DNA from 3 places in the Pseudomonas sp. SMSB3 genome. Region 1 is predicted to be linked to each of the others. Evidence: riboswitches for the same ligand, from Rfam matches in the RefSeq annotation. Region 1 holds a riboswitch; each other region holds the start of a gene.
What was found. A riboswitch is a leader RNA that binds a small molecule or an ion and turns the genes downstream of it on or off. The one in region 1 is predicted to bind cobalamin.
Positions count from the first base shown of each region.

Region 2: it holds a riboswitch for cobalamin, as region 1 does, so the genes downstream of both, ACLEJW_RS04605 (FecCD family ABC transporter permease) here and cobO (cob(I)yrinic acid a,c-diamide adenosyltransferase) in region 1, are expected to answer to the same signal.
Region 3: it holds a riboswitch for cobalamin, as region 1 does, so the genes downstream of both, ACLEJW_RS03530 (ABC transporter substrate-binding protein) here and cobO (cob(I)yrinic acid a,c-diamide adenosyltransferase) in region 1, are expected to answer to the same signal.

Region 1 is NZ_JBKGGV010000017.1:59,974-69,440, forward strand. It holds gene ACLEJW_RS21460 (C40 family peptidase) at 73-711, shown strand; gene ACLEJW_RS21465 (C40 family peptidase) at 850-1,383, shown strand; gene ACLEJW_RS21470 (PQQ-dependent sugar dehydrogenase) at 1,408-2,724, opposite strand; cobalamin riboswitch at 2,852-3,069, shown strand; gene cobO (cob(I)yrinic acid a,c-diamide adenosyltransferase) at 3,192-3,803, shown strand; gene ACLEJW_RS21480 (cobyrinate a,c-diamide synthase) at 3,800-5,095, shown strand; gene bluB (5,6-dimethylbenzimidazole synthase) at 5,092-5,742, shown strand; gene cbiB (adenosylcobinamide-phosphate synthase CbiB) at 5,739-6,647, shown strand; gene cobD (threonine-phosphate decarboxylase CobD) at 6,640-7,632, shown strand; gene ACLEJW_RS21500 (cobyric acid synthase) at 7,629-9,083, shown strand; gene cobU (bifunctional adenosylcobinamide kinase/adenosylcobinamide-phosphate guanylyltransferase) at 9,085-9,467, shown strand, end outside.
Region 2 is NZ_JBKGGV010000002.1:285,708-295,174, forward strand. It holds gene lpxO (lipid A hydroxylase LpxO) at 1-685, shown strand, start outside; gene ACLEJW_RS04590 (GNAT family N-acetyltransferase) at 703-1,272, shown strand; gene ACLEJW_RS04595 (outer membrane beta-barrel protein) at 1,348-2,094, opposite strand; gene ACLEJW_RS04600 (DUF1624 domain-containing protein) at 2,335-3,501, shown strand; cobalamin riboswitch at 3,530-3,729, shown strand; gene ACLEJW_RS04605 (FecCD family ABC transporter permease) at 3,877-4,890, shown strand; gene ACLEJW_RS04610 (ABC transporter ATP-binding protein) at 4,887-5,675, shown strand; gene ACLEJW_RS04615 (OprD family porin) at 5,692-7,041, shown strand; gene ACLEJW_RS04620 (hypothetical protein) at 7,027-7,338, opposite strand; gene ACLEJW_RS04625 (GNAT family N-acetyltransferase) at 7,444-7,944, opposite strand; gene ACLEJW_RS04630 (hypothetical protein) at 8,055-8,534, shown strand; gene uvsE (UV DNA damage repair endonuclease UvsE) at 8,632-9,467, shown strand, end outside.
Region 3 is NZ_JBKGGV010000002.1:47,018-56,484, forward strand. It holds gene ACLEJW_RS03490 (MDR family MFS transporter) at 1-1,209, shown strand, start outside; gene ACLEJW_RS03495 (DUF3053 domain-containing protein) at 1,338-2,039, shown strand; gene ACLEJW_RS03500 (hypothetical protein) at 2,213-2,599, shown strand; gene ACLEJW_RS03505 (hypothetical protein) at 2,618-3,382, opposite strand; gene ACLEJW_RS03510 (cysteine hydrolase family protein) at 3,481-3,969, opposite strand; gene ACLEJW_RS03515 (LysR family transcriptional regulator) at 4,165-5,100, shown strand; gene ACLEJW_RS03520 (MFS transporter) at 5,097-6,287, opposite strand; gene ACLEJW_RS03525 (DUF2986 domain-containing protein) at 6,449-6,616, shown strand; cobalamin riboswitch at 6,653-6,849, shown strand; gene ACLEJW_RS03530 (ABC transporter substrate-binding protein) at 6,969-7,979, shown strand; gene ACLEJW_RS03535 (pseudoazurin) at 7,976-8,416, shown strand; gene ACLEJW_RS03540 (DUF1852 domain-containing protein) at 8,572-9,467, shown strand, end outside.

The DNA.
Region 1 (9,467 bases):
TAAAATTTGCAAATGGCCATGATAGAGGGCATAGTCTCCCCCTTCCAAAGGACTACAGACACGGTCGTGCTCATGCTCAAGCGCTTCGCACCCCTCGTGCCACTCGCACTCGTAACCCTGCTTTTTGGCTGCGCGGCTCAAGGCCCGGTTTCCCAGCCCCAGGATTACACCCCGGTTGTCTCGCAATCAGTCAGCAAGGCCAAGGCTTCGCCATCGGCGGTGTTCGGCGAAGAAGAGCAGGCCAGCGAAGATGACCTGCAGGCATTCTCCAGCAGCAAGCCTTATCAGCTGCCGGTGCTGGCGGACAGCATCCTCGAGCGCGGCATGTCGCTGATCGGCACCCGCTACCGCTTCGGCGGCACCTCCGAGGCGTCCGGCTTCGACTGCAGCGGTTTCATCGGCTACCTGTTCCGCGAAGAAGCCGGCATGAATTTGCCGCGCTCGACTCGCGAAATGATCAACGTCGATGCCCCGAAAGTTGCGCGCAACAAGCTCAAGCCAGGCGATCTGCTGTTCTTCAGCACCAATGGTCGCGGCCGCGTGAGTCACGCCGGCATCTACCTGGGTGACAACCAGTTCATCCACTCCAGCAGCCGCCGCAGCGGTGGCGTGCGCATCGATAACCTCGGTGATCGTTACTGGAGCAAGACCTTCATCGAAGCCAAGCGCGCCTTGGCCATGGCGCCGAGCACCAATATCGCGCGCAATTGATCGATCGATGCTGAACTCTTCCACGGCGGCGTAGCTCAAAAAAGCTCGCCGCCGTGCGCATTTACAGAAAGCGGCTAATCTAATTTCTCAACACTTTTTCCGCTGCTGCCGTGCGGTCTCAGACAGGACGTTCTGGCCATGAAGAAAATGGCGCGCTTCGCATTCATTTCCCTGGCGGCATTGCTGGCTGCCTGCTCCAGCCATGCCCCGGCGCCCGCCCCGGTGGTGCAGCCAACCATCACCTACACCCAGCCCGAAGGCTCGCCGTTGGCCGATGACGTGCTCATCCGTGCCATTGGCCTGGTCGGCACGCCCTATCGCTGGGGCGGCAATACCCCGGATTCCGGGTTCGATTGCAGCGGCCTGATTGGCTATGTCTACCGCGACGCTGCCGGCATCAGCCTGCCGCGCTCGACACGCGAGATGATCGTGATGCGCGCGCCAACGGTGAACATCAATGCCCTGCAGTCCGGCGACCTGGTGTTCTTCGCCACCGGTGGTGGTTCGCAGGTCAGTCACGCGGGGATCTACGTGGGTGAGGGCCGCTTCGTGCACGCGCCCTCAAGCGGCGGCACGGTGCGCCTGGACTACCTGTCCAACAGCTACTGGGCCAAAGCCTACCTGCAGGCCAAGCGCGTCATTAGCCAAGGCCATTTGGCACAAAACCCCTGAGCGAGCGGGGCCTTGGCCCAGCGCTCAAGGCACCTTGCTGACCCGCCAGATCGTGTTGCCGACATCATCGGCGACCAGCACGCCGCCACGCTGGTCGCTGACCACCCCGACCGGTCGGCCTTGCGCCTTGCCTTGCGAATCGAGAAAGCCGGTCAGCAGGTCGATGGGTTCGCCCGCTGGTTTGCCGCTGCCGTCAAATGGCACGAAAATCACTTTATAGCCGCTGTGTGGCTTGCGGTTCCAAGACCCATGCTGGCCAACCAGCGCCCCGCGCTCGAAGGGCGCTGGCAGAACACCCGGCTCGATGAACGTCAGCCCCAACGACGCGGTGTGCGGACCGACGGCATAGTCGGGCGCCACGGCCCTGGCCACCTGCTGAGGATTGGGCGGTGACACCCGCGCATCCACATGCTGGCCGTAATAACTGTAAGGCCAGCCATAGAACGCGCCGTCCTTGACCGAAGTGATGTAATCCGGCACCAGGTCGCTACCGATCTCGTCACGCTCGTTGACGGCCGTCCACAGCGCCCCACTGTCGGGTTGCCAGGCCAGCCCGTTGGGGTTGCGCAGGCCCGTGGCGAACAACCGGTGCCGGCCGCTGGCGGGGTCGATCTGCCAGATGGCGGCGCGGCCTTGCTCGTGCTCCAGGCCATTCTCGCCAACATTGCTGTTGGAACCCACGGTCACGTAGAGCTTGCTGCCGTCTGGGCTGGCAATGACGTTCTTGGTCCAGTGGTGGTTGAGCGGGCCCCCAGGAAGGTCGGTGACCTTGCGCCCCGGCTCGGTGAGCTGATCCACGCCAGGACGATAGTCGAAGCGGGTGAGCTGGTCGGTTTCGGCCACATACAGCGCATTGCCGACCAGCACCATGCCGAAGGGTGAATTGAGCCCCTCGATGAAGGTATGGCGTATTTCTGCCACACCATCATGGTCGGCGTCGCGCAGCAGGGTAATACGGTTGGCACTCGGCACGGCGGCGCCGGCACGCGCCATCGCCCGCTTCATGAACCAGCCACGGATGCCCTTGCCGTCTTCGGGCTTGGGCGGGGCGTTGGTCTCGGCGACCAGTACATCGCCATTGGGCAATACATAAAGCCAACGCGGGTGATCGAGTTTGGCGGCAAACGCCAGCACCTGGGTGCCGGCTGCGGCCTTGGGCGTGACGCCGTCCGGCCAGGCGCTGGCGGGGGCGATATTGACGGTGGGAATCAGGCTGCGCTGTGGCGGCGGCAGTTGCGGGGAGGGGCCGCTGCCGGCATCGACGCTCAAGCGCGCGGTATCGGCGCAACCACCCAGGCTTGCGAGCAAGGCCCAGGGCAACAGCATCACGGTGCGCTTCATCATCGCAGCCCTCGTCGATGGGGTATGACCATCTGAGCCTGCCCACCTTGCCAAGGTTCAGCGCGCTTGGCTTGGTCGGCCCAGGCAAGCTTGCGCTGCGATTGACGCTCCCGGTGCAACCCTCTAACCTTCGCGGCGTGTTTCAGGTGCCCTGCCAGCGTCGACTGGGCAGGGTGAAACTGGGAAGCCGGTGTGCGCCAGCAGGCGCGATTCCGGCGCTGCCCCCGCAACGGTAGGTGAGTAGCGGTCGCGCAAGGCCACTGGGTGCAAGCCCGGGAAGGCGCGCAGGCCAGGGTTGAAGGCCCGCTCACGAGCCCGGAGACCGGCCTGATACTGCCAACGGCATCACGGAGGGTGATGCGCGGTGCACCGTGGCCAAGCGCTGCGGCATCTGCGCGTTCTCCGTATGCCTGCCTACTATCTGTCGCCCCACCTTCGATGCGTGGCGCCAGCCTGCGGAGAACCCCATGAGCGAAACCCCCGAACGCGACGAACGCCACTTGGCGCGCATGCAGCGCAAGAAGGCCGTCATCGACGAGCGCATCGCCAACTCCCCGAATGAATGCGGGCTGCTGCTGGTGCTGACCGGCAACGGCAAGGGCAAGAGCAGCTCGGCGTTCGGCATGCTCGCCCGCGCCCTGGGCCATGGCATGCAATGCGGCGTGGTGCAGTTCATCAAGGGCCGTAACAGCACCGGCGAGGAGCTGTTCTTCCGGCGTTTCCCCGAGCAGGTGCGCTATCACGTGATGGGCGAAGGCTTCACCTGGGAAACCCAGGATCGCCAGCGTGACATCGCCGCCGCCGAGGCGGCCTGGGCGGTGTCCCGGCAACTGCTGCAAGACCCGAGCGTGCAGTTCGTGGTGCTCGACGAGCTTAATATCGCCCTCAAGCATGGCTACCTCGATCTCGATCAGGTGCTCAGTGACATCCAGGCGCGGCCGCCGATGCAGCACGTGATCGTCACGGGCCGTGCGGCCAAGGCAGAAATGATCGAACTGGCCGACACCGTCACTGAAATGGGCATGCTCAAGCACGCCTTCCAGGCCGGGATCCGTGCACAGAAGGGCGTCGAGCTGTGAGAGACGCGCGCAGCTGCCCGGCCGTGCTGATCGCGGCACCGGCTTCCGGCCAGGGCAAGACCACGGTCACCGCCGCCCTGGCGCGGTTGCACCGTAACCTTGGTCGCAAGGTGCGGGTGTTCAAGTGTGGCCCTGACTTCCTCGACCCGATGATCCTCGAACGCGCCAGCGGCGCGCCGGTGTACCAGCTCGACCTGTGGATGATCGGTGCCGAGGAAAGTCGTCGCCTTCTATGGGAAGCGGCGCAAGACGCCGATCTGATCCTGATCGAAGGGGTAATGGGCCTGTTCGACGGTACGCCGTCCAGTGCCGATCTGGCGCGCCATTTCGGCGTGCCGGTGCTGGCAGTGATCGACGGCACCGCCATGGCCCAGACGTTTGGCGCGTTGGCCTTGGGCCTGGCGCGTTACCAGGCGGACCTGCCGTTTGCCGGGGTGCTGGCCAACCGCGTCGGGAGCCTGCGCCATGCGCAATTGCTCGAGGGCAGCCTGACCGAGGGCCTGCGCTGGTACGGTGGCCTGTCGCGCGAGCGCGGCATCGAGCTGCCCAGCCGCCATCTGGGCCTGGTGCAGGCCAGCGAACTCAACGACCTGGATGCCCGCCTGGACGCTGCGGCGCAAGCGCTGGGCGACAGCTGCGACGCCGCCTTGCCACCCGCGGTGAGCTTTGCCGCGCCGGCGCTGCACACGCCCGCCCCATCGCTTGCCGGTGTGCGCATCGGCGTGGCGCGCGATGAGGCTTTCGCCTTCCTCTATGGCGCCAACCTCGACCTGTTGCGTGAGCTGGGCGCCCAGCTGGCGTTCTTCTCACCGCTGCACGACCAGGCGCTGCCGACTGTCGACGCGCTGTACCTGCCAGGTGGCTACCCGGAGCTGCATCACCACGCCCTGGCCGCCAACGCGCCGATGCTCGCGGCGATTCGCGCCCACCACGCCAAGGGCAAGCCGTTGCTGGCCGAGTGCGGTGGCATGCTGTATCTGCTCGACGCCCTGACCGACGTGGCCGGCGAGCGCGCCGAGCTGCTCGGTCTGCTGGGCGGAGAAGCGACCATGCAGAAGCGCCTGGCAGCCTTGGCCCTGCAAGCGGTGGAGCTGCCCGAGGGTACGCTGCGCGGCCACACCTATCACCATTCGCTGACCAGCACGGTCCTGCAACCGATTGCCCGCGGCCTGAGCCCCAATGGCGGGCGCGGCAACGAAGCGGTCTATCGCCTGGGCCGGTTGACCGCCTCTTACGTGCACTTCTATTTCCCCTCCAACCCTGATGCGACGGCGGCGCTGCTGCGGCCATGACTGACCACGCCTACAGCGCCGCCGAGCGCGCTGCGATCTACCGGGCCATTGGCGAGCGCCGAGACATGCGCCACTTCGCTGGCGGCACGGTGCCGCCCGAGCTGCTGGGGCGGTTGCTGACCGCCGCACATCAGGCGCCAAGCGTCGGCTTGATGCAGCCCTGGCGCTTCATTCGGATCAGCCAGCCGGCACTGCGCGGGCGCATCCAGGTACTGGTGGAGCAGGAACGCGTGCGCACCGCCCAGGCGCTGGGCGAGCGCTCCGATGAATTCATGAAACTCAAGGTCGAGGGCATCGAGCAGTGCGCCGAGGTGTTGGTCGCCGCCTTGATGGACAACCGCGAGGCGCACATCTTCGGCCGTCGCACCTTGCCCGAAATGGACCTGGCTTCACTTGCCTGCGCGATCCAGAACCTGTGGTTGGCGGCGCGTGCCGAGGGGCTGGGGCTGGGCTGGGTGTCGCTGTTCGACCCCCAGGCCCTGGCCTCGCTGCTGGGCATGCCGGCGGGGGCCAAGCCGGTGGCCGTGCTGTGTCTGGGGCCGGTCGAGGCATTTTATGCGCAGCCTATGCTGGTCGAGGAAAACTGGGCCGAGCAGCGGCCGTTGAGTGACATGCTGTATGAAAACCATTGGGGAGAACGCCCATGAGCGTAGCTTTGCTGACCGTGGCCGGGGTCGCCCTGGATGCACTGCTGGGCGAGCCGAAGCGGCGCCACCCGTTGGTCGGCTTCGGTAACCTGGCATCGGCGTTGGAGCGCCGTTTGAACGCCGCCGGGCGCGGTTGGCGCAGCCATGGGGTGAGCGCCTGGTTCCTGGCCGTGGTGCCGCTGACCCTGCTGGCACTGATCCTGTCCTGGCTGCCGCTGATCGGTTGGCTGGTCGATGTGCTGGCGTTGTATTGCGCCCTCGGCCTGCGCAGCCTTGGTGAGCACGTGATGCCGGTCGGCGATGCCCTGCGCCAGGGTGATCTGGCCCAGGCCCGGCAACGGGTGAGCTATCTGGTCAGCCGCGAAACCGACGAGCTGGATGCGCCGGCCGTGGCCCGCGCGGCCACCGAGTCGGTGCTCGAGAACGGCAGCGATGCGGTATTCGCCGCGTTGTTCTGGTTCGTGGTGGCCGGGGCGCCAGGCGTGGTCTTGTACCGCCTGAGCAACACCCTGGATGCCATGTGGGGCTACCGCAACGAGCGTTTCGAGCGCTTCGGCTGGTGCGCGGCGCGGATCGACGACCTGCTCAACTACATCCCTGCGCGTTTGGTGGCACTGACCTACGCCGTGCTCGGCAAGACGCGCCTGGCCTTGTCCTGCTGGCGCCGGCAGGCGCCGCTGTGGGACAGCCCCAACGCCGGCCCGGTCATGGCCGCCGGTGCCGGTGCGCTGGGGGTCGAGCTGGGTGGCCCGGCGGTCTACCACGGCGAGCTGCACGAGCGTCCGCGCCTGGGTGAGGGGCCGGTGGCCGATGCCCAGTCCATCGCCAGCGGCTGGCACCTGGTGCAGCGCGGTGTATGGCTGTGGCTGTTGCTGATCTGCCTGGGGGCATACCTCGATGCTTGAGCACGGTGGTCGCCTGCTGCGGGCAATCCAGCACTATGGCATTGCCCGCGAGGAGTGGCTCGACCTGTCCAGCGGCATTGCCCCCTGGCCCTATCCGATTCCGCCGATACCGCTGCAGGCCTGGGCGCGCCTGCCGGAAACCGATGACGGCCTGGAACAGGCCGCTCGGCACTATTACGGGGTCAACCAACTGTTGCCGGTGGCCGGCTCGCAGGCGGCGATCCAGGCTTTGCCGACCCTGCGCGCGCCTGGGCGGGTAGGGGTGCTGTGGCCTTGTTACGCCGAGCATCCCCACGCTTGGCGGCGGGCCGGCCATGACCTGATCGAACTCAGCGAAGACCAGGTCGAGGCGCACCTGGACCAGCTCGATGTGCTGGTGCTGGTCAACCCCAACAACCCCACCGGCCAACGTATCGCTCGCGAACGCTTGCTCGCCTGGCACGCGCGCCTGGCCGCACGCGGCGGCTGGCTGCTGGTGGACGAAGCGTTCATGGACAACTCGCCGACGTGCAGCGTCGCTGACTGTGCCGAGCGTCCGGGGCTGATCGTGCTGCGCTCGTTCGGCAAGTTCTTTGGCCTGGCCGGCCTGCGCTTGGGCTGCGTGGTAGCCGAGCCCGGTTTGCTGCAGCGCCTGGCCGAGTTGCTGGGGCCGTGGACGGTCAGCGGCCCGGCGCGCTGGGTGGCGCAAACCTGCTTCGCCGACCACGCGGCGCATGCTGCCCAGCGCGAGCGCTGCGCCGTGGCCGCTGCGCACCTGGCCGCCACGTTGCAGCGCAGCGGCCTGGCGCCTGACGGTGGCTGCGACCTGTTCCAGTATGTGCGCAGCGAACGCGCCGCGTACCTGCATGACTTTCTGGCGCGCCGCGGCATCCTCGTGCGCCTGTTCGAACAGCCCGCCGCGCTGCGCTTTGGCCTGCCCGCCACTGCCGCCGAGCAGCAGCGCCTGGCCCAAGCGCTGAGCGACTATCAAGAGGAAATGGCATGACCACGCTCATGGTGCAAGGCACCACCTCCGATGCCGGCAAGAGCACGCTGGTCACCGCCCTGTGTCGCTGGCTGTTGCGCCAGGGCGTCGGCGTGGTGCCGTTCAAGCCGCAGAACATGGCGCTCAACAGCGCGGTGACGGCCGACGGTGGCGAGATCGGCCGGGCCCAGGCGGTGCAGGCCGAGGCCTGCCGCTTGGCCGCGCATACCGATATGAACCCGGTGCTGCTCAAACCCAACAGCGATACCGGCGCCCAGGTGATCATCCATGGTCGTGCGGTCACCAGCATGAACGCGGTGGCCTATCACGACTACAAAGCCATCGCCATGCAAGCGGTGCTGGCTTCGCACCAGCGGCTGAGCGCCGCCTACCCGGTGGTGATGGTCGAAGGCGCTGGCTCGCCGGCCGAGATCAACCTGCGCGCTGGTGACATTGCCAACATGGGCTTCGCCGAAGCCGTGGACTGCCCGGTGATCCTCATCGCCGACATCAACCGTGGCGGTGTCTTCGCTCACCTGGTCGGCACCCTGGAACTGCTCTCGGCGAGCGAGCAGGCGCGGATCGCAGGTTTCGTCATCAACCGTTTTCGCGGTGACATCGCCCTGCTGCAGCCGGGTCTGGACTGGCTCGAACAGCGCACCGGCAAACCGGTGCTGGGCGTGCTGCCCTATGTCAGCGACCTGCACCTGGAGGCCGAGGATGGCATCGACACGCGCCAGGCGGCCAAGCAGGAGCAGGTGCTCAAGGTCATCGTGCCGGTGCTGCCGCGCATCAGCAACCATACCGACTTCGACCCGCTGCGCCTGCATCCGCAGGTCGATCTGCAATTCATCGGGCCCGGCCAGCCCATTCCCGCCGCCGACCTGATCATCCTGCCAGGCTCGAAAAGCGTACGCGGCGATCTGGCACAGCTGCGTGCCCGCGGCTGGGACAAGGCCATCGCCCGCCACTTGCGCTACGGCGGCAAGTTGATCGGCATCTGTGGCGGCCTGCAGATGCTCGGCCGTGAAGTGCACGACCCGCTGGGCCTCGAGGGCAGCGCCGGTTCCAGCCCTGGCTTGGGCTTGTTCGACTACGTCACGCTGCTCGAGGCCGACAAGCAGCTGCGCAACGTTACTGGAACCCTGAGCCTGGAAGCGGCGCCGGTAGCCGGCTACGAGATTCACGCGGGCGTCACCCGTGGCCCGGCGCTGGAGCATCCGGCCGTGCAGCTTGCCGATGGCCGCTGCGATGGCGCGCGCAGCGCCGACGGGCAGATCCTCGCCACCTACCTGCATGGCCTGTTCGAGGGCACCGAGTCGTGCGCTGCGTTGCTGCGCTGGGCAGGGCTCGAGCAGGTGCAGAAGGTCGACTATGAGGCTTTGCGCGAACGCGACATCGAGCGCCTGGCGGACCTGGTCGAGCAGCACCTGGACACCGCGCGCCTGCGCAGCCTGTGTGGAGTCGCCTGACATGCGCAGCCTGATCCTCGGCGGCGCCCGCTCGGGCAAGAGCCGCCTGGCCGAACAACTGGCCAGTGCCAGTGGCCTGGCCGTCACCTACATCGCCACCAGCGAGCCGCTCGATGGTGAAATGAACGAACGGGTGCGCCTGCACCGTCAGCGCCGCCCTGAACACTGGGCACTCATCGAAGAGCCTTTGGCCTTGGCGGATGTCCTGCGTGGTCAGGCCGCTGAGGACCGTTGCCTGCTGGTGGACTGCCTGACCTTGTGGCTGACCAACCTGCTGATGCTCGACGACCCGCAGCGCCTGGCCGCCGAGCGCGAGGCGCTGCTCGACTGCCTGGAGCAACTGCCGGGCACGCTCATTCTGGTCAGCAACGAAACCGGCCTGGG
Region 2 (9,467 bases), on a different contig from region 1:
GGAAATTCGCGCCGAAGCGCAGCAGTTGCTGCACGTCGGCGAGATCAAGAAATCCGACAACTACGACGACGTGGGTTTCAACTCGTTCTTCAAGACCGGCTGGAAGCGCTTTTACCTGAAGTGGTACGGCGAGAGCCACCCCTCGGCGATGACCCTGTGCCCGCGCACCACCGAGCTGCTGCAAGGCATCGGCACGGTCAAGGCGGCGATGTTCGCCACCTTGCCGCCGGGGGCCAAGCTGGTGCGCCACCGTGACCCATACGCAGGGTCGTACCGTTTCCATCTTGGCCTGGACACGCCCAATGACGATGGCTGCTATATCGACGTGGACGGCGAAAAGTATTCATGGCGCGATGGCGAGGGTGTGGTGTTCGATGAAACCTACATTCACTATGCGGCCAACACCACCGAGCACAATCGCATCATCCTGTTCTGCGACATCGAGCGTCCGCTCAAGTACCGCTGGGCCACCGCTTTCAACCGCTGGTTCAGCCGCAATGTCATGGCCGCCGCAGCAGCGCCCAACGACGCCGGCGACAAGACCGGTGCGATCAATCGGCTATTCACCCGCATCTACCGCATACGCGAACGCGGCAAGGCGTTGAAGAAGCGCAATCGCATGCGTTACTACCTGGAAAAGTGGCTGGTGGTAGCGGCATTGATAGTGCTGTTCATCTACATCTGATGGTTCGAGGAAGCGCCATGATCGACGTTCGCCCCATGACGCCCGATGACTTCGAGCGTTTCTGGCCCACCTTGCAGGCAGTCGTCCAGGCCCGCGAAACCTACGCGCTCGATCCCGAGCTCGACTTCGCCCAGGCGCGCCGGCTGTGGCTTGAACTGCCGCTGCACACGCTGGTAGCCGAAGAGGACGGTGAGCTGCTGGGCTCGTACTACCTCAAGGCCAATGCGGCGGGACCCGGGGCCCATGTCGGCAACTGTGGCTATATGGTCTGCGCCGCTGCCCAGGGCCGCGGGGTGGCACGGCTGATGTGCGAACACTCACAGAAACTGGCACGCCAGGAAGGCTTCCTGGCGCTGCAGTTCAACAGCGTGGTCGCCAGCAACGAAGTCGCCGTGGCGCTGTGGAACAAGCTGGGCTTCGAGACGGTGGGTCGGCTGCCCAAGGCCTATCGCCACGCCCGCCTGGGCCTGGTCGACTGTCTGGTGATGTACAAATGGCTTGCCGATGCGCCGGTGGTGGAGACGCCTGCGTTGCTGATCGGGCGCAACAATATCGAAGCGCGGGTTTCGCGCCGCCGCGGGCGCTAGGACGTGTAGCAGCGGCCTGGCCTGCCCCGCCGCCGTGCGAGACGAGCGGAGGGGCAGTGCCTCAGGCATCCAGCATCAGAACGCCATGCCGACTTTGAAGCCAAACTCGTCACGCTTGAGCTTGGTATTGTCGGCTACCGGCGAATCTTCATCGAGCTTGTATTCGGTCCGGGTGTAGTAGACGCCGGCCTGCAGCGGCAACGCGCCTTGCTGGTTCATCAGCAGGGTCACTTCGGCATACGGGTTGGTACGGTCTTTCAGGTCCACCGTATCGCTGCCGAAATCGTCGACCTTGAGGCGGGCGCGGCCATCGATGGTGTGACGTGCGCCGACTTCAACGCGCAGGGTCGAGGCGTCGAACTGATGGTTGTAGCCCAGCGCCGCCTTGGCGAACGGCGACTTGTAGGTCAGCTTGGTATCCAGGTCGTTGATCTCTGGCTCGAAACGCGTCCAGCTGTAGCCGCCACCCACGGTGACGTCGACGAAATTACGCGCATCCAGCGCCGCACGCCAGCCCAGGTCCAGGTCGGCTTGCGCTTCCTTGAGCTTGTCGTCGTTTTTCTTGCCGTACTTGGCTTCTGCGCCAATCTGGTAGATGAACCCGGACTCGGCAGTCATCTTGTTGCTGAAGGTGGCGAACAGACCGCCCTGGCCCAGATGCTCCTTATCCGACTCACTGCCGCCTTCGAACTTGAACTTATTGTAAGCACCCAGCAGACCAACGCTGAACAGCGGGTCGGTGCTTGGCGCGGCCTGGGCGAGGATTGGCGAGCTGACCAGAGCGAGCAGGCCGGCGTGACGCAGCAGGTTGCGAGCGAACATACGAATACAGTCTCCATGACAGTAAGACAAATGACTAACGAGCGCTTCGAGGCGAACCTCGGCGAAAAAGTTCGGTTAAATTCACGATAAATTCACGAAATTTTCATTAGCTGCCCAGCGGCGCGCCGCTGGGTCGGAGGTTTCGTGCTTGATCAAGCTAGGAAAGGGCTACCAACAATGAAACAAAAGTTATAAGATAACGTTTCATTTGACATCAATTCCTGCCTGCGACCCACTTCCATGACCAGCGCCTCAGCGACTCCCACCCTGCTCCACCAGCGCCTGCAAAGCATCGACGCCCTGCGCGGACTGGTGATCGTGTTCATGTTGCTCGATCACGTACGCGAAACCTTCTTCCTGCATCGCCAGGTTGGCGACCCGATGGCGATAGATGCCACCGACCCCACGCTGTTTTTCAGCCGCACGCTGGCGCACCTGTGCGCTCCGGTGTTCGTCCTGCTGACCGGGCTGTCGGCCTGGTTGTACGGCGAGAAGTACCAGGGCCGCAGCGATGTCTCGGCGTTTCTGTTCAAGCGCGGGCTGTTCCTGGTGGTGCTGGAATTTACCTTGGTGAATTTTGCCTGGACGTTCCAGCTGCCACCGAGCGTGGTGTACATGCAGGTGATCTGGGCCATTGGCGTCAGCATGATCGCGTTGTCAGTGCTGGTGTGGCTGCCGCGCACGGCATTGCTGGTGCTCGGCGCGCTGATCATCGCCGGGCATAACCTGCTCGACGGCGTGCATTTCGGCTTGGATTCGGCCATGCATGTGCCATGGGCGATCCTGCATGACCGCGGCTGGTTGCAGGTTTCCGAAGGCCTGCGCCTACGCACCTCCTACCCAGTGTTGCCGTGGATCGGCGTAATCGCCCTGGGTTACGCCCTTGGCCCATGGTTCGCCCGGGGCAGCCAGCCGGCCCAGCGCCAGCATCGGCTGTTGCTGGCCGGGTTGCTGGCGTTGTGCGGTTTCGTCGCACTGCGCCTGTACAACGGCTACGGCGAAGCGCCCTGGAGCGGCTACCCGAGCATCACGCAAACGCTGATGAGCTTTTTCAATATCACCAAATACCCGCCATCGCTGCTGTTCCTGGCACTCACCCTGGGTTGCGGCCTGCTGCTGCTGCGTGGTTTCGAGCGCGCGGGCGCGGCGCGCTGGATCAGCGTGCTGGCGGTGTTCGGCGCCGCACCGATGTTCTTCTACTTGCTGCACCTGTACGTGCTCAAACTGCTGTACCTGGCGTGCGTGGCGCTGTTTGGCCTCAATCAAGGTGCCTATTTCGGCTTTGAGGGCATTGGCGCGGTCTGGTTGGCAGCAGTCGCGCTAGCGGCCGCGCTATACCTGCCGGTGCGCTGGTTCGCCCAGCTCAAGGGCCGTCGCCGCGACATCGCCTGGCTCAAGTACTTCTGATTTAGCGTTTTGCCCCGGCGAGCGGATGGTCTACCATGCGGCCGCCGGTTTCCATCACGGAATCAAAAGGGAATCCCAGGCCCGCCCCAGGCGCGCCAATCGGAACTGCCCCCGCAACTGTAGGTGCCGAGCCTGCTCCATCGATGCCACTGGGTCTATTGCCCTGGGAAGGCCGGAGCCGGGCGAGGACGCACCAGTCAGGAGACCTGCCGGCCTACATTCACCAACCGGCGGGGTGTCCGGGATGGTCATCGGTGTGCCGCTGCGCCAGCAGCGGCGTGGCGATGCCTGTCCGTGCGTTCCTCCCCAGAACTGCCCGATAGGAGATCGCCCGAACATGTCTTCGCAACTCGCCCCCGTTCCAGCGGCGCGCCCATGAGAGCGCTGCTCTACAGCCTGCTTGCCGTGCTGGCGTTACTGGCGGCCGTGCTGGCCGGCACCGCCATTGGCGAAACCCGACTGGCGCCCAGCGTGGTTTACCAGGTGCTGGCCAATCACCTGTGGCAGGCCGGTTACCCGGTCGACCCCATTGATGCCGGGATCGTCTGGAACTACCGCCTGACCCGTTCGCTGGTGGCCGCAGCCTGTGGCGCGGGCCTGGCGATCTGCGGGGTGATTCTGCAGGCGCTCTTGCGCAATCCGTTGGCCGAACCTTACTTGCTGGGTTTGTCGGCCGGGGCCTCGACGGGCGCGGTGCTGGTCGGCCTGCTGGGCCTGGGCAGCTTCGCCCTGAGCATGTCAGGCGGCGCCTTCATCGGGGCCCTGGCGGCCTTCGCCCTGGTACTGGTCCTGGCGCGCGCCGCCGGCTCTGGTGCCAACAACGCGCAGGTGATCCTTGCCGGTATCGCCGGCTCGCAGTTGTTCAACGCCCTTACCGCCTTTCTCATCACCAAGTCGGCCACTGCCGAGCAGGCCCGGGGCATTCTGTTCTGGCTGCTGGGCAACCTCAGCGGGGTGCGCTGGCCATCGGTGTGGTTGGCGCTGCCAGTGGCAGTGCTGGGCTTGCTGGTGTGCCTGTGGCATCGCCGGGCGCTGGACGCCTTTACCTTCGGCAGTGACTCGGCAGCCTCGCTAGGCATTGCCGTGCGCCGCACGCAATTGCTGTTGATCAGCTGCGCAGCGCTGGTCACGGCGGTGATGGTGTCGATCGTCGGCGCCATCGGCTTCGTCGGCCTGGTCATTCCGCATGCCCTGCGGCTGTTGCTCGGCCCCGGCCATAACCGTCTGCTGCCCGCCAGTGCACTGGGCGGGGCGTTGTTTCTGATCGCCGCCGACAGCCTGTCGCGTACGTTGATCCCTGGCCAGGTGATCCCGGTGGGCGTGGTCACGGCGCTGCTCGGCGCGCCGGTGTTCGCCCTGATCCTGATCAGCCGCCGGGGGTGCCCATGACCGTCATGCAGCACCTGCAACCTGCACCACTGGCCTGTCGCGGCTTGAGCCTGCAACTGGCCGGCAATAGCGTGCTGTGCAACGTCGAGCTGAGCCTGATGCCCGGGGAAACCCTGGCCATCGTCGGCCCCAATGGCTCGGGCAAGTCGTCGTTGCTGAAACTGCTGGCCGGCTTGCGCAGCCCCAGTGCTGGCAGCATCCAGCTGCTCGGCCAGTCCCTGGCAGGCCTGCCGCGCCGGCGCGTGGCGCAGGCCCTGGCGCTGGTCGAGCAGCACGCCGACACCCTCGATGCGATCAGCGTTTACGATGCCGTCGCGTTGGGCCGCACGCCGTGGTTATCGGCCCTGGCGCCGTTCTCACGGGAAGACCGCGCCATCGTCGAGCAAGCCCTGCTTGACCTGGATGCCGAGCACCTACGAGCCCGTCTGTGGAGCTCGCTGTCCGGCGGCGAGCGCCAGCGCGTGCACATCGCCCGCGCCCTGGCCCAGCGCCCCCAGGTGCTGTTGCTCGATGAGCCGACCAACCATCTGGACATCCAACATCAGCTGAGCCTGCTGCAACAGGTACAGGCACTGGCAGTGACCACGCTGGTGGCGCTGCACGATCTGAACCAAGCGCTGACCTGCGACCGCGTCGCCGTGCTCGACAAAGGCCACCTGGTCGCGCTCGGTACGCCGCACCAGGTGCTGACGCCCGAGCGCCTGCTGAGCACGTTCGGTGTGCATGCCCATTATCTGACCGACCCGTACGACGGCGCGCGCATCCTGCGTTTCCGCGCCCCCTGAACAGGAACCCCACACCATGCCGTTGCGCCCCGCCCTCTTGCTGTTAGCCGTTCCACTCAGTGGCCTGGCGCCACTGGCCTGCGCGGACTCAGCGCAGTCACAGAGCAATGGACTGGTAGAAGACAGCAGCTGGAGCCTGTTGAACCGTACGGTGTTCGACCAGCGCGACTACCGCCATGGTGGCCGCAATGGCAGCGCGCGCAACGCCTACAAACCGCGCAGCGAGCGCAACGGCATGGCCGAGGAATGGGGTTACGGGCTGATGGGCACGCTGCAGTCCGGCTTCACCCAGGGGCTGATCGGGGTAGGCGTCGATGCCCACGCCTACCTTGGCCTGCGTCTGGACAGCGGTGGCGGGCGCGCTGGCAAGGCACGGCTGTTGGCATTGGATAACGAAGGGCATCCCAAGCGTGAATACAGCCGCGCGGGCGCGGCGTTGAAATTGCGCCTGTCCAACACGGTGCTGTCCTACGGCGAACAACGGATCAAGACACCGGTGTTCAGTTCATCTGATAGCCGTCTGCTGCCAGAAACCTTTACCGGGGTATTTCTCACCAGCAACGAAGTCGACAAACTCAAGCTGGTCGCCGGCCATTTCACCGAAAATACCGACCGTAACGCTTCCAGCCACGACCAGGGGTTCGTGGTGAACTATTCCGACGCTCGCCAAGGCGACAGCTTCGATCTCGCCGGCCTGGCCTGGAGCCCGAGCGCGGCGTTCAGCGCCAGCCTGTACAGCTCGCGCTATGCCGACACCTGGAATCAGCACTACCTGGGCAGCACCTTCAGCCACGCCCTGGACGAGACGCAGAGCCTGAGCCTGGACCTGAATCTGTATCGCACCACCGACACCGGCAAGGCGCTGTCCGGACGCATCGACAACACCACCTGGAGCCTGATCTCACGCTATACCCATGGGCCTCACGGGTTCAGCCTGGGGTGGCAGCAGGTCGATGGCAACACGCCGTTCGATTACGCGTCGCGCGGGGCGATCTACCTGGGCAACGCCGTGCAGTTGTCCGACTTCAATGCGCCGAACGAGAAATCCTGGCAAGCTCGCTACGACCTCGACATGGGCGGCTACGGCGTGCCGGGGCTGAGCCTGAGCGCCCTGTACGTACGCGGTTTCGCCATCGACGGCAGCCATGTCGATCCTGCTGGCGGCTACGCCTACTTGGGTTATGGCAAGGGTGGCAAGCACTGGGAGCGCGACTTCGAAGCCCGCTATGTGGTGCAAAGCGGCAAGGCCAAGGGCACCACGTTCTCGCTGCGCCACAACCTGCACCGGGGCAACACGGCGCAGGCGGAGCTGGATTCGGACCAGCTGCGCCTGGCCGTGGAATGGCCGCTGTCAGGCGCTTTCTGACAGCCCCCAGGCTTGACGCTCATGCTCGGTAAGCGTGGACAGCACGTCGATCAAGGCGTTGTGCAGCTCTGCGCTGACATTCTGATGCACCCGGTAGTTGCTCAGCAGATAGCGTTTCACCGTCTTCGGCCAGCTGCCGTCCTGGTGCGCCGCCAGGATGATGCCCTTGGCATCCTGGTAGCTGGCGGACGGCCTGACCTTGGTCAGCAGTTTTTCGAAATCGACATAGGTCCATTCGTCCCTGCGGCTCTCGAACGCGTCGAGCAGGTCGAGTTTGTACAGCGCAAGATGTGCCATGGGCAGCTTTCCTCCGTCATCGTGAAAACTGCGACGGTAAGCAAATCGTCCGGCCAATGAAATGAACATGACGGCTACGCAGCATGCCCCTGGGTAGGATATTTCCTAGGGCAACAACAGCTGGTGCATGTGCGTGGTGCGCCATATCGGGTCATCCTCGACATCGACCACGGTGAAGCCCTGGCGCTCCCAGAACACAATGGCCCCCGGCAGGAACGGATGGGTATGCAAGTACAGGCATTCGACCGACGCGGCCCGGGCATGCTCGCGCAGCGCCGTGACCAATGCCGCTGCCAGGCCATGGCGACGGTATTCGGGCAGGACGAACAGGCGCACCACCTCGACCACGCGGCGGCCGCGGTAATCCAATTGGGCAAAGCGGTGGTCGTAGGGGCGATAGCCGATACCTGCGATCAAGCGCCCGCGATCGCGCGCTTCGAGGAAACAGCCCGCGCCGTCCAGGTAGGTCTGGGCGAAATGGGCCAGGTCCTCTGGCAAGGGCGAATCGGCTAGCGGCGCAAACAGCGCGCGACGGGCAGCGTCGATGAACGCCACGACTTCATCGACGTCATCGCGGCTGGGGGGTTGGATGGTCCAGTGAGGCATGGCCGACGCACCTGCTATGAATGGCCGCTTTTTCTACTGCACAGGCAAGCTGCTGGCAAGCCGACACCGCTATAATCACGACCTTCTGAAGCACGCGCCCAAGGCCCCCCATGCCCCGCATTCCGATGTTGCTGCTCCCTTTGCTGCTGACTGCCGCCCTCGCCGGCTGCGAGCAGAAGCCCAGCCGCGAGCAACAGATTCTCGCCAACCTGCCCTTGCAGGAGGCGTACGAGCACAATATCCAGCGCATGGCCGCGCTGCTCACCCGCACCCACCCTCAACTCGATCAGGCCACCATTGACGCGGTGCTGCGCAAGCACCTGACGGTCGAAGACCAGCGTCAGGACCTGTTCAAGCTGTACAGCGAAAAGAACTTCAGCGATGCCGAGTTCGCCACCATCGTGGCTGCCACCCACGATCCGGCCAAGGCCAAGGCGCTGGAGCAGACCGAGCAAGGCCAGCAACTGAGCGACAAGCTCACCGCGCTGATGCGCGAAAGCGCACGCGATACGCAGGTCCAGGCGAAGGCCGAGCAACGCATGCAGCAGGTCGAGGACGAATTGCAGGCTCTGGAGCGACCGCAGCCCTGAGCGGACCGGAGGCGATCAGCGTCGCCAGGCAACGGTTTGCAGTGATCGATTTGCCCGCTGCCCGGTCCAAGCCACATCGTTCACCTGGAGACTGACCATGGCCCGCCTGGGTTTCGCCTGTATGTACCGCCACCCCCAGCGCAGCCTTGAGGTCAAGGCGCTGGAGGCCTTCGAGCGCACGTTCAATCCGCGCACCACGACCCTGCGCTGGGTATCCGGCGCCACTCAGGAGGCAGCCCGGGCCAAGCTGCTGGAACTGGTACAACACAACCTCGACGCGCAACTGCGGCTGCTGGCCTATGTTGCCGATTTGCCGCCGATGTTGCGCATGCTGCGCCTGAGCAGCGACCTGCTGCCGCTCTACAGCCACCCCAGCGCCACCGCGTTGTACCAGGACAGCGCGTTCCAGGCCTTGATGGCCGAGCGCTTCGCCGCCATCGGTGCCCTGGCCCGCGAGCGCGACATCCGCCTGTCGTTTCACCCCGGCCAATACTGCGTGCTCGGCTCGGACCGCCCCGAGGTGGTGGAAAACAGCCTGGCCGAGTTCGAATACCACGCCGACATGATCCGCATGATGGGCTACGGCCAGCGTTTTCAGGACTTCAAGTGCAACATCCACATCGCGGGACGCCTGGGCGCCGAGGGTGTGCGCCACGTATGGCCGCGGCTGTCGCAAGTGGCACGCAACGTGATCACCTTCGAGAATGACGAAAAAACCTACGGCGTGGACGACTGCCTGGGCCTGGCCGACCTCGCCCCGGTGGTGCTGGACATCCATCACTGCTGGATCCACGAAGGCGACTACATCGACCCCGCCGACCCGCGCGTGGCGCGCATCATCGACAGCTGGCGCGGCGTGCGCCCGACCATGCATTACTCTCAGCCGCCGGAGCACCTGCAAGCGCTCGGCTTCAGCGCCGAGCGCAAATTGAC
Region 3 (9,467 bases), on a different contig from region 1:
TTGTGCGGCCTGGCCCAGAACATGACTCAGCTGATCATCTTCCGTGCCCTGCAGGGCTTGGGCGGTGGCGGCTTGATGGTGGTAGCGATGGCGGCCATCGGTGATGTCATACCACCAGCTGAGCGCGGCCGTTACCAAGGCCTGTTCGGCGGCGTGTTCGGCCTGGCCACGGTAGTCGGTCCGCTGGTCGGCGGCTTTCTGGTCGAACAGTTGTCATGGCACTGGATCTTCTTCATCAACCTGCCATTGGGCGTGGTGGCCGTGGCGGTGATTGGCAGCGTGTTTCAAACCCAGGTAGCGCCGGTCAAACATCAGATCGACTACATCGGCGCTGTCTTTCTCACCATCGCCCTCGGTGCGCTGGTGCTGTTGACCAGCCTGGGTGGCAGCCAAGTGCCGTGGGCGTCGCTGGATGTGCTGTGCCTGGTGCTGTTTACGGTGATCGGGCTGGTCGGCTTTGTCCATGAACAGCGCCGCGCGGCCGAGCCGATCCTGCCGCTGCACCTGTTCAGGCACCGCACCTTCGTGCTCGCCGGGCTGATCGGCCTGATCGTCGGCATGTCGCTGTTCGGGTCGGTGACGTTCCTGCCGCTGTACATGCAGGTGGTGAAAGATGCCTCGCCGACCAGTGCAGGCCTGCAGATGCTGCCCTTGATGGGCGGCCTGCTGGTGGTGTCGGCCATCACCGGGCGGCTGATCAGCCGCTGGGGGCGGTACCGGATCTTCCCGATCGCCGGCACCTTGTTGCAGGTGGTGGCGCTGGGTTTGCTCAGTCGCCTGCAGGTGGACACGCCGATGTGGCAGATGAACCTGTACATGGGGCTGCTGGGCGCGGGCCTCGGGCTGGTGATGCAGGTCCTGATCCTGGCGGTGCAGAACAGTGTCGAACGTCGCCACATGGGCGTGGCGACTTCCGGGGCCACGCTGTTTCGTTCGATTGGCGGCGCCGTCGGCGTGTCGGTGTTCGGCGCGCTGTTCTCGCATACGCTGCTGGCGGGCTTGCCTGCGGACTTCGCCGCCCGTGGCGCCGGCTCGGGGGGCTTGTCACCGAGCGCGGTGCATGCCCTGGAGGCGCCGCTGCAAGAAGCCTATCTGCAGGCGTTTTCCGGGGCGATGCAGGGTGTGTTCATGCTGGCCGCAGCGATCACCGCCGTGGCTTTTGCCCTGGCCTGGCTGCTACGCGAGGTGCCGCTACAGGCTGCTCGTTAAGTGACGCAGGCAGTCAGCGTCGGCCGCGCAGACGCTTGGCTTGGGTGCGAGCAGAGGCTATTCTTGCTCGCCGCGCCAGGCGGATCTTCTGCCCGGCGCCTGCCTACCACACAGGAAGAAGCACTGACATGAACGTCTCGATTCGTCCCCACTGGCTGCTTGCCCTAGCCCTGCCCCTGGCGCTGATCGCCTGTGGCGACAATGAACCGAAGCAGCGCGCCGCTTTCAGCGAGTTCCTCCAGACCCGCATCATCGACAAGCCGGGCATCCACGTGCCCAAGCTGAACAACGAGCAGTCCGAGGCATTTGGTCCGTACACCGAGCATTACGCGGTGATCACCGATTTCAACGGCGCCATGGACAACGCCGTGAAGCCCTTGGGCAACCTGCTGCAAAAAGGCGCCGTGCGCTCGCTGGGCGACATCACGGCGCGCCGTGACGATCTCAAGGCGGTGCAGGCCGGCCTCAACGACATGGGCAGCCAGTTGCAAGAGCAGAAGGCCAAGGCCGATAGCGCCCACGCCGCGCTGAAGCAGCCAGAGGACCTGAAGGCGGTGTATGACAAAGCCTATGAGCGCACCGTCACCGCCCCGGCCGATACCTTCCTGCAGGTGCTGCCGCAAATCAACGGCACCCTCGACAGCAGCCTGAACGTGGCCGACTACGTCGAAGCGCACAAAGCCCAGATCGAGATCAACGGTGCCATCGTCAAGGTCAACGACCCGCAGGTCCAGGCCGAGCTGAACACCATGCTGCAAGACCTGACCAACCAGGCCAAGACGGTGCAACAGGCGCAGACTCAGCTGCGCACGGTGATGCTCGGACGTTGAGCAAGCGCTGCCCCCGGCGTGGCGAATCTGCCTGCCATGGACGCTTAAGGTCCTGAGCGGATAGAACTTTTCCCCAATAACTTGTCTATCTGGGCATGCTCTAACGAGCGCTGGCGCCGCCGCAGCAGGCCGCGCCAGCGCAGTCCGATGACAACCTGGGGTTGCCTACGCACATGAAACATACCTTGATCAAACTGCTCGCTGCAGGCCTTGCCTGTGTGGCCCACGGCCAGGCCAACGCGACGCCTATGCGCGCTTTCCCGGCAGATCTGCCCAGCGCCCACACAGCTCAGGCGCCAGGCCACGCAGCAGTCAACCCCTGGCCGGCGCTGGCCAGCACCCGCGCTATCCAGGCTACCCCGCTGCTGGCCCACAACGACCGCTACTGGCATGACGGCCGCTGGCACTACCACAGCGATGATCGGCGCCGCGAACAATGGCGCCGCGCCCAGTGGCATCGCGAGCAGGCGCGTCGCGAAGCAGAACGGCGCCGTGACTGGGAACGCCATCACTCGCGGGCACATCGTCACGACGGCGATCACCGCCACTACCGTCGGTAAATCACCCAGCGCCGCCGCTCAGCGGCGCTGCAGCAGCTTGGCCACAACGAAAGTGGCCACTACTGCCAGCATCACGGCAGCGGTGATGGCTGGCACGGTGCCCCATGGCACGATGGTCATGTTGATCGCCAGATAGAAACCAAGCACACCGATGGCGCCGATAGCATTACCGCGCACGATCGCACCCAGCTCGTCATGGCCGCCCTGGACGTGGGCGAACACTGCCAACGGCCAGGCAATGATTGGAATCGGCGCCAGCAAGCCGCTGAGCACCGGCCCCAGCCACTGGGCGCAGGCGGTGATGACCAGCAGCAGCGCCGTCGCCGTCAACATGCGCATCGGGATGACCCAGCGCGGCAGGCTCACGACTTTGCTCTGGCCGCTGTGCGATGGCTTGGTGGTGACAGCGATGATGACGCTCAGCAACAGCAGCGTCAGCGCCACCGAAACACTCACCTTGCCCACATGACTGATCAGCACAGCGCTGAGCGCATAGACCAGCAGCGCCGCGATGCTGCCGATGAGCGCTCCTGATCGCTTTGTCATCTGATAATAGAAAAGGTAGGTCGCCTGTACCGCAGCCAGGCCCGCCAAGGCCCCAGGTACGGCTTGCAAGGCAAAACCAGGCCCCTGTTCGAGGCTCAGGAACAGCATTACCAGCGCGGACGTGACCGGCAGTCCCGACAGCAAGCCACCGATGTGCGTACCCCAGCGCTTGGCCGCCAGCGAAATGGCCAGCATCAAGGTCGGGGTGATCAAGAACTTGAGGTAGAAAACAGTCATTGGCGTGGGCAATCGCTAGAAATGGCGCTGGTGGATAAAAGAACCGAAGCATCGGCGTGTGCATGCTAAACCAGGCACGCAAGTATGACGCGGTTTCCTCAAGCGTATGATGGGGCGATGTCAGCCATCACCTCGGCCCGAGTGGTAAGGCGGCCGAAATGATGCTGCCAGAGCTCTGTACCCAGTTTGCCGGAGCGGTCCAGCGCCGAACCGACGGTCAGGTCGGTGACCAGTGTCGGGCAAAGGCCTGCGTCGAACAGCGCAAAGCCTGCGGCCAGCACGCAGGTTTCGGTTTGCATCCCGCACACCAGTACACGCGCCACCCCCAGTCGCTTGAGGTATTCGATCGCTGCAGCGGTTTGTCCGTAACCGTGCTTGACGAACACCTGGTCCACCTCGATCAGGCATTCATCTTCGGCGGCCGGGTGCCAGCCCAGTTGCTGTTGAAACGGCGTCACCGCCTCATCGTGCAACTCGATCGAGGCGATCGACGGAATGTTCGCCGAAAACAAGCGGATGCCATCGACCAGCCACTCCGGTGGGCTGAAGGTGGACTGCACATCGACGATCAGCAAAGCTTGCTGCATGAACCGCTCCTGAACACTGCAAATGGACGCGGAGTATAGCCGCAATGCTCGAGCCACTCACCGCTGCGCACGTCATCCATACCCTTGGCACCGGGTTGCTGGAACTTCGCCCAGGTGTCGGGGCTCATTGGCAGTTGCGGTTTGCACCCCATCGTGCGAATAAAACGGCTTTGATGATACTCAAGGAACTGGGTGATGTTTTCGTCTGAACGGCTCAAAGGGCTCGACGTGTTCGTCGCCGTGGCCGATCTTGGTAGTTTCACCGCAGCGGCCGACCGGCTGAACCTGACCGGCTCTGCGGTCAGCAAGAGCATGGCGCGCCTCGAGCAGCGCCTGGGTGTACGGCTGTTCAACCGCACCACGCGGACCCTGGCGCTGACCGAAGCGGGCGTCACCTTCTACCGCACCTGTACCTCGGTGCTGGCAGACCTGGAGCAGGTCGAGCATGCCCTTGGTGCCCAGGGCGACGAGCCCCATGGCAAGGTTCGCCTGGACCTGCCCGCGTCCTATGGTCGCCTGCACGTGCTGCCGCTGGTGCTGGCGTTCATCCACCAGCATCCGCTGCTGCAACCGCACATCTCGTTCTCTGACCGGTTCATCGACCCGGTCCACGAGGGTATCGATATCGTCGTGCGCATCGGTGGGCCGGATACCTGGTCGGCAGCGCTGGGTCATCAGTACTTTGGCGCGCAACGCCTGATCTTCTGCGCCTCACCCGCCTACCTCGCGCAGCACGGATGGCCACGCACCGCGCGGGATCTGGACCAGCACCACTGTGTTGGCTACGGCCATGGCGATGGCCAGGTCACCCCGTGGTTCTTCAAGGGTCGCCAGCCCGGCGAGATGGAACGGCGCACGCTGCAGACGCGTATTGCCGTAGGCGATGGCGAAGGCGAAGTGGCGGCGGTGCTCGCCGGGCATGGCATCGGCCAGCTGCCAACCTGGCTGACCCAGCGGCACATCGATCAGGGCACCCTGGTCGAGGTGCTGCCGGAGCTGGCCACCGATGGCCTGCCCATGCACCTGGTGTGGCTGAAAAGCCGTGAGAACCTGCCCAAGGTGCGAGCGCTGCTCGACTACCTGCTACCCAGGCTGGCGCCGCACGGTAGCCAGCCTGGTGCCCTGCCCTAGCGGCCGGGCTTGAGCCTGCGCACCAGCACGGCCAACAGCAGCGCCAGGGCGGCCACGGCGGCGGCCACGTAGCCGAGCCAGGCAACGCCCAGATTGGCGACTGTCATGCCGCCAACGATCGCGCCGATGCCGATACCGGCATTGGCCGCCGATACATTGGTCGTGCCTGCCAATGCCTGCGCCTGACTGACCGACTGCATGACCCGCACTTGGCTCACCGGATACAGCGCCGTGTTGGCAATCCCCCACAGGCCAAGCGCCACGCAGAACAGCCAGCCGCTGCCAGCCAGGGCCACCGTGGCAGCCATGCCCAACCCCAGCAGGGCCAGGAAACCGATGGTGGCGTTGATCGGCGAACGATCCACCGCCTTGCCGCCAATCCAATTGCCGACCAGGCCGATGGCGCCAAAGCCCATCATCCACCAGCCTACTTGTTGCGGCGCCACCCCCGCGACCCGCTCGAGGATATCAGCCAGGTAGGTGTAGGCGATGAACATCGCGCTGAACACCAGCACCGACAGCAGCACGTTGCCGAGAAACACGGGTTGCTTGAAGATCTGCGCCTGCTTGAGCAGGTCCACCTTGGCCGTGCGCGCAACCGTGGGCATGTACACCCACATGGCCACGGCCATGATCAGCGACAGCCCTGCCAGCAGCCAGAATGCACCGCGCCAGCCAACGGCACTGGCCGCGACGGTGCCCAGTGGTATGCCCAGCAACATGGCTGCAGAAATTCCCAGGTACACCCGCGAAACCGCCCGCCCGGCGCGCTGCGCCCCGGCCAATTGCCCGGCGGTTTCACTGGCAGTGCCCCAGAACACCGGCAGCGCCAAGGCAGGCACCACGCGCGCCAGCGCCAATAGCCAGAAGCTGTTCGATGCGGCGGCCACGGCATTGGATGCGGCGAACAGCAACAGGATGCCAATGAACAGCTTCTTGCGATCCAGGTGCGACAGCATCGCCGTCAGCGGTGGGCCGAAAATCATCACTGTGAACGCGAACAGCGTCACCAACTGCCCGGCAAGCGCGATGGAAATACCAAGATCCCGGGCCAACGCCGGGAGCAACCCGACGATCAGGAACTCGGTGGTGACGATCAGGAATGCGGAAAACGCCAGAATCAAGATGCTGACGCCTGCAGCCCGGGAGGTAGTACTCACTTGGGCGGATGTTTCATAAACAGACATTGAAGGGCTCCGACAGAGGGACACTCAGTTTATTCATTCCCTAAATGATGATTTATGGTGTTTTATCCCAACTGACATGAACTCATTTCATTAATTAATAAACCCGGCTGCGCATCAGGCCCGGGTACAATGCGCGCACCTGTTGCACAGCGAGCCGGAAGATGAACCGCCAGAAGAAACTCAAACAGCTGCTCAAAGCCCACCAGAAGAAAGCCAATGCAAAGCTCGCGCCCAAGAGCAACAAGCCCAGGTACATCAGCAAGGCTGACCGGTTGAAGCTCGATGATCAGACCAGCCAGGCCGGCACCGAGGCAGAGCCGCTGGCATAAAGGGCTTGCACGCCCTTTCCCTGGGCGGCTCGATGCTCTAGGATGCCGCTCGCCGGTTTCCATCACGGAATTAATAGGGAATCCGTCGTTCGCCCCCGGTGAGCCAAACGGAACTGCCCCCGCAACTGTAGGTGCCGAGCCTGCTCCATCAACGCCACTGGATGAATTCCGGGAAGGCAGGAGCCGGGCCATGACGCATCAGTCAGGAGACCTGCCGGCACATATCACCAACCGGCGGGGTGTCCGGGATGGCCATCCTCTGCCCTGCCTGGGGTTCTGTTCCATGTGTCCATGGGGCCTGGCGATGCCTGTCCTGCGTGCCTGCCGCGCACCGCTCGATAGGAGATCGCCCATGTTGCCCCGCCTGTACCTGTTGCTCGCCGCCATCAGCGCCCCCGCGCTGGCCCATGCCCAAGCCACGCACTACCCACTTACGGTGGAGAATTGTGGCGTAGCGCAGACCTTCGGCCAGGCGCCGCAACGCGCAGTGACCATCGGCCAGGCCGGTACCGAGATGCTCTACGCCTTGGGCCTGGGCAGCAAGGTGGCCGGCACTTCATTGTGGTTCAACAATGTGTTGCCTGAATTCAAGGCGCAGGATCAGCAGGTCGAGCGCCTGGCCGACAACGATCCCAGTTTCGAGGCAGTGGTCAACAAGCGTCCGCAACTGGTGACGGTGCAGTTCGAATGGATGGTCGGGCCCCAGGGTGTGGTCGGTACCCGCGAGCAGTTCAGCGAGCTGAACATCCCCACTTACCTGCTGCCTTCCGACTGCGAAGGCAAGGATAACCTGGTCGGCGCAGACGGCACTCGCCTGCAGCCGTTTCGCATCGACACGGTCTATAAAAGCGTCAGCGAGCTAGCCGCGATCTTCGACGTACAAGACCGTGGCGAAGCCTTGAACAACGACCTGCGCAGGCGGCTGGAGCGCGCCAAGCAGCATGTGGCCGGCAAGGACCTGTCGCACACCTCGGCGATGTTCTGGTTCTCCAGCGCGGATCTTGAGATCGATCCGTACGTCGCCGGTCGCCAAGGCGTGGCCGATTTCATGCTGCAAACCCTTGGCGTGCGCAACGTCGTGCAATCCCACGAAGAGTGGCCGACCGTGGGCTGGGAAACGCTGGCCAAGGCCAATCCAACCTGGATCATCATCGCGCGCATGGACCGCCGACGCTTCCCCGCCGACGATTATCACAAGAAGCTGGAATTCTTGCGCAACGACCCGGTCACCCGGCAGATGGAGGCGGTGAAGAATGGGCGCATCGTGATTCTCGACGCCGATGCGATGCAGGCCGGGATTCGCTTGTTCCGCGGCCTGGAAACCCTGTCGACGGCATTTGCCAGCGGTGAGGGCGGTCAATGAACGGCCGTACCACAGGCGCAGTGCTGGTACTGCTCGCGGCGGCCAGCGCTGCCACCGCTGCCCTCGGCGCAACCTTCGAGGTGAAGATGCTCAACCGTGGGGCTGGTGGAGCCATGGTTTTTGAACCCGACCATCTGCGCATTGCGCCGGGTGACAGCGTGCGCTTCGTGCCCACCCACAGCAGCCACAACGCAGCCAGCATGCCATCGCTGCTACCGGCCGGTGCCGAGCCGTTCAAGAGCCAGATCAGCCAACCCTTCGTGCACAGGTTCGCGGTGCCGGGACTGTACGGCATCCAGTGCATCCCTCACCTGGGAATGGGCATGGTCATGCTCATTCAGGTAGGCGCTGCGCAAGCGAAAGCCCCGGCATTGCCAGCAGACCTGCCGGCTCGGGCTGCATCACGCCTGCAACATCAGCTGCAAGCGCTCAAATAATCGCGCAAACAGTACGGCGCAGCCGTTGACGCCAACGATGCGCCGTCATGAACATCATCGAAGTAGCAGTGAAATCAATTCAGTATTAAGTGACAGCGGCCGCCCCTACACTACAACTCACTTTATTGAGCCCGTAAGGATTCGCGGAACTTGTCATGAACAGCCCAGCCTTTGATTTCACGCTCAGTCGCGTAGCGTTCGATGAACACTACCGGCCGGCCGACACCACGCGCATTACCACCAACTTCGCCAACTTGGCGCGGGGCGAGCACCGGCAAGAAAATCTACGCAATACGCTGGCCATGATCAACCACCGTTTCAACGCCCTGGCGTGCTGGGATAACCCCAAGGCAGAGCGCTTCGCGCTTGAGCTCGAGATTGTTTCCGGCGCTGTGCAGTTGGATTCGAACAGTGCTGCTGCGCCCCTGCCGCTGATCGAGATACTGCAAACGACGATTATCGATCGGCATACCCAGACGCGCACTGCTGGCATGCTCGGCAATAACTTCTCATCTTATGTGCGTGATTACGACTTCAGTGTCTTGTTGGCGCAGCATAATGAGCAACGGCCTAACTTCAGCGCACCGGAAAACTTCGGCGTGCTGCACGGGCAACTGTTCAAGCAGTTCGTCAACTCGGCGGCCTATCGTGAGCAGTTCGCCAAATCACCGGTCATTTGCTTGAGCGTTTCAACCAGCAAGACTTATCGACGCACCGACAATCACCACCCGGTACTGGGCGTCGAATACCGCCAGGATGCCCACTCCCTGACCGACCAGTACTTCGCTCACATGGGGTTGCAGGTTCGTTACTTCATGCCCACCGGCTGCGTCGCGCCGCTAGCCTTCTATTTCGCCGGCGATCTGCTCAACGACTACAGCAACCTCGAGCTGATCAGCACCATCAGCACCATGGACACCTTCCAGAAGATTTACCGCCCGGAGATCTACAACGCCAACGCAGCGGCGGGCGCGGTGTTCCAGCCCAGTTTGCAGCATGCGGACCACTCCTTGACGCGCATCGTCTACGACCGCGCCGAACGCGCGCGCCT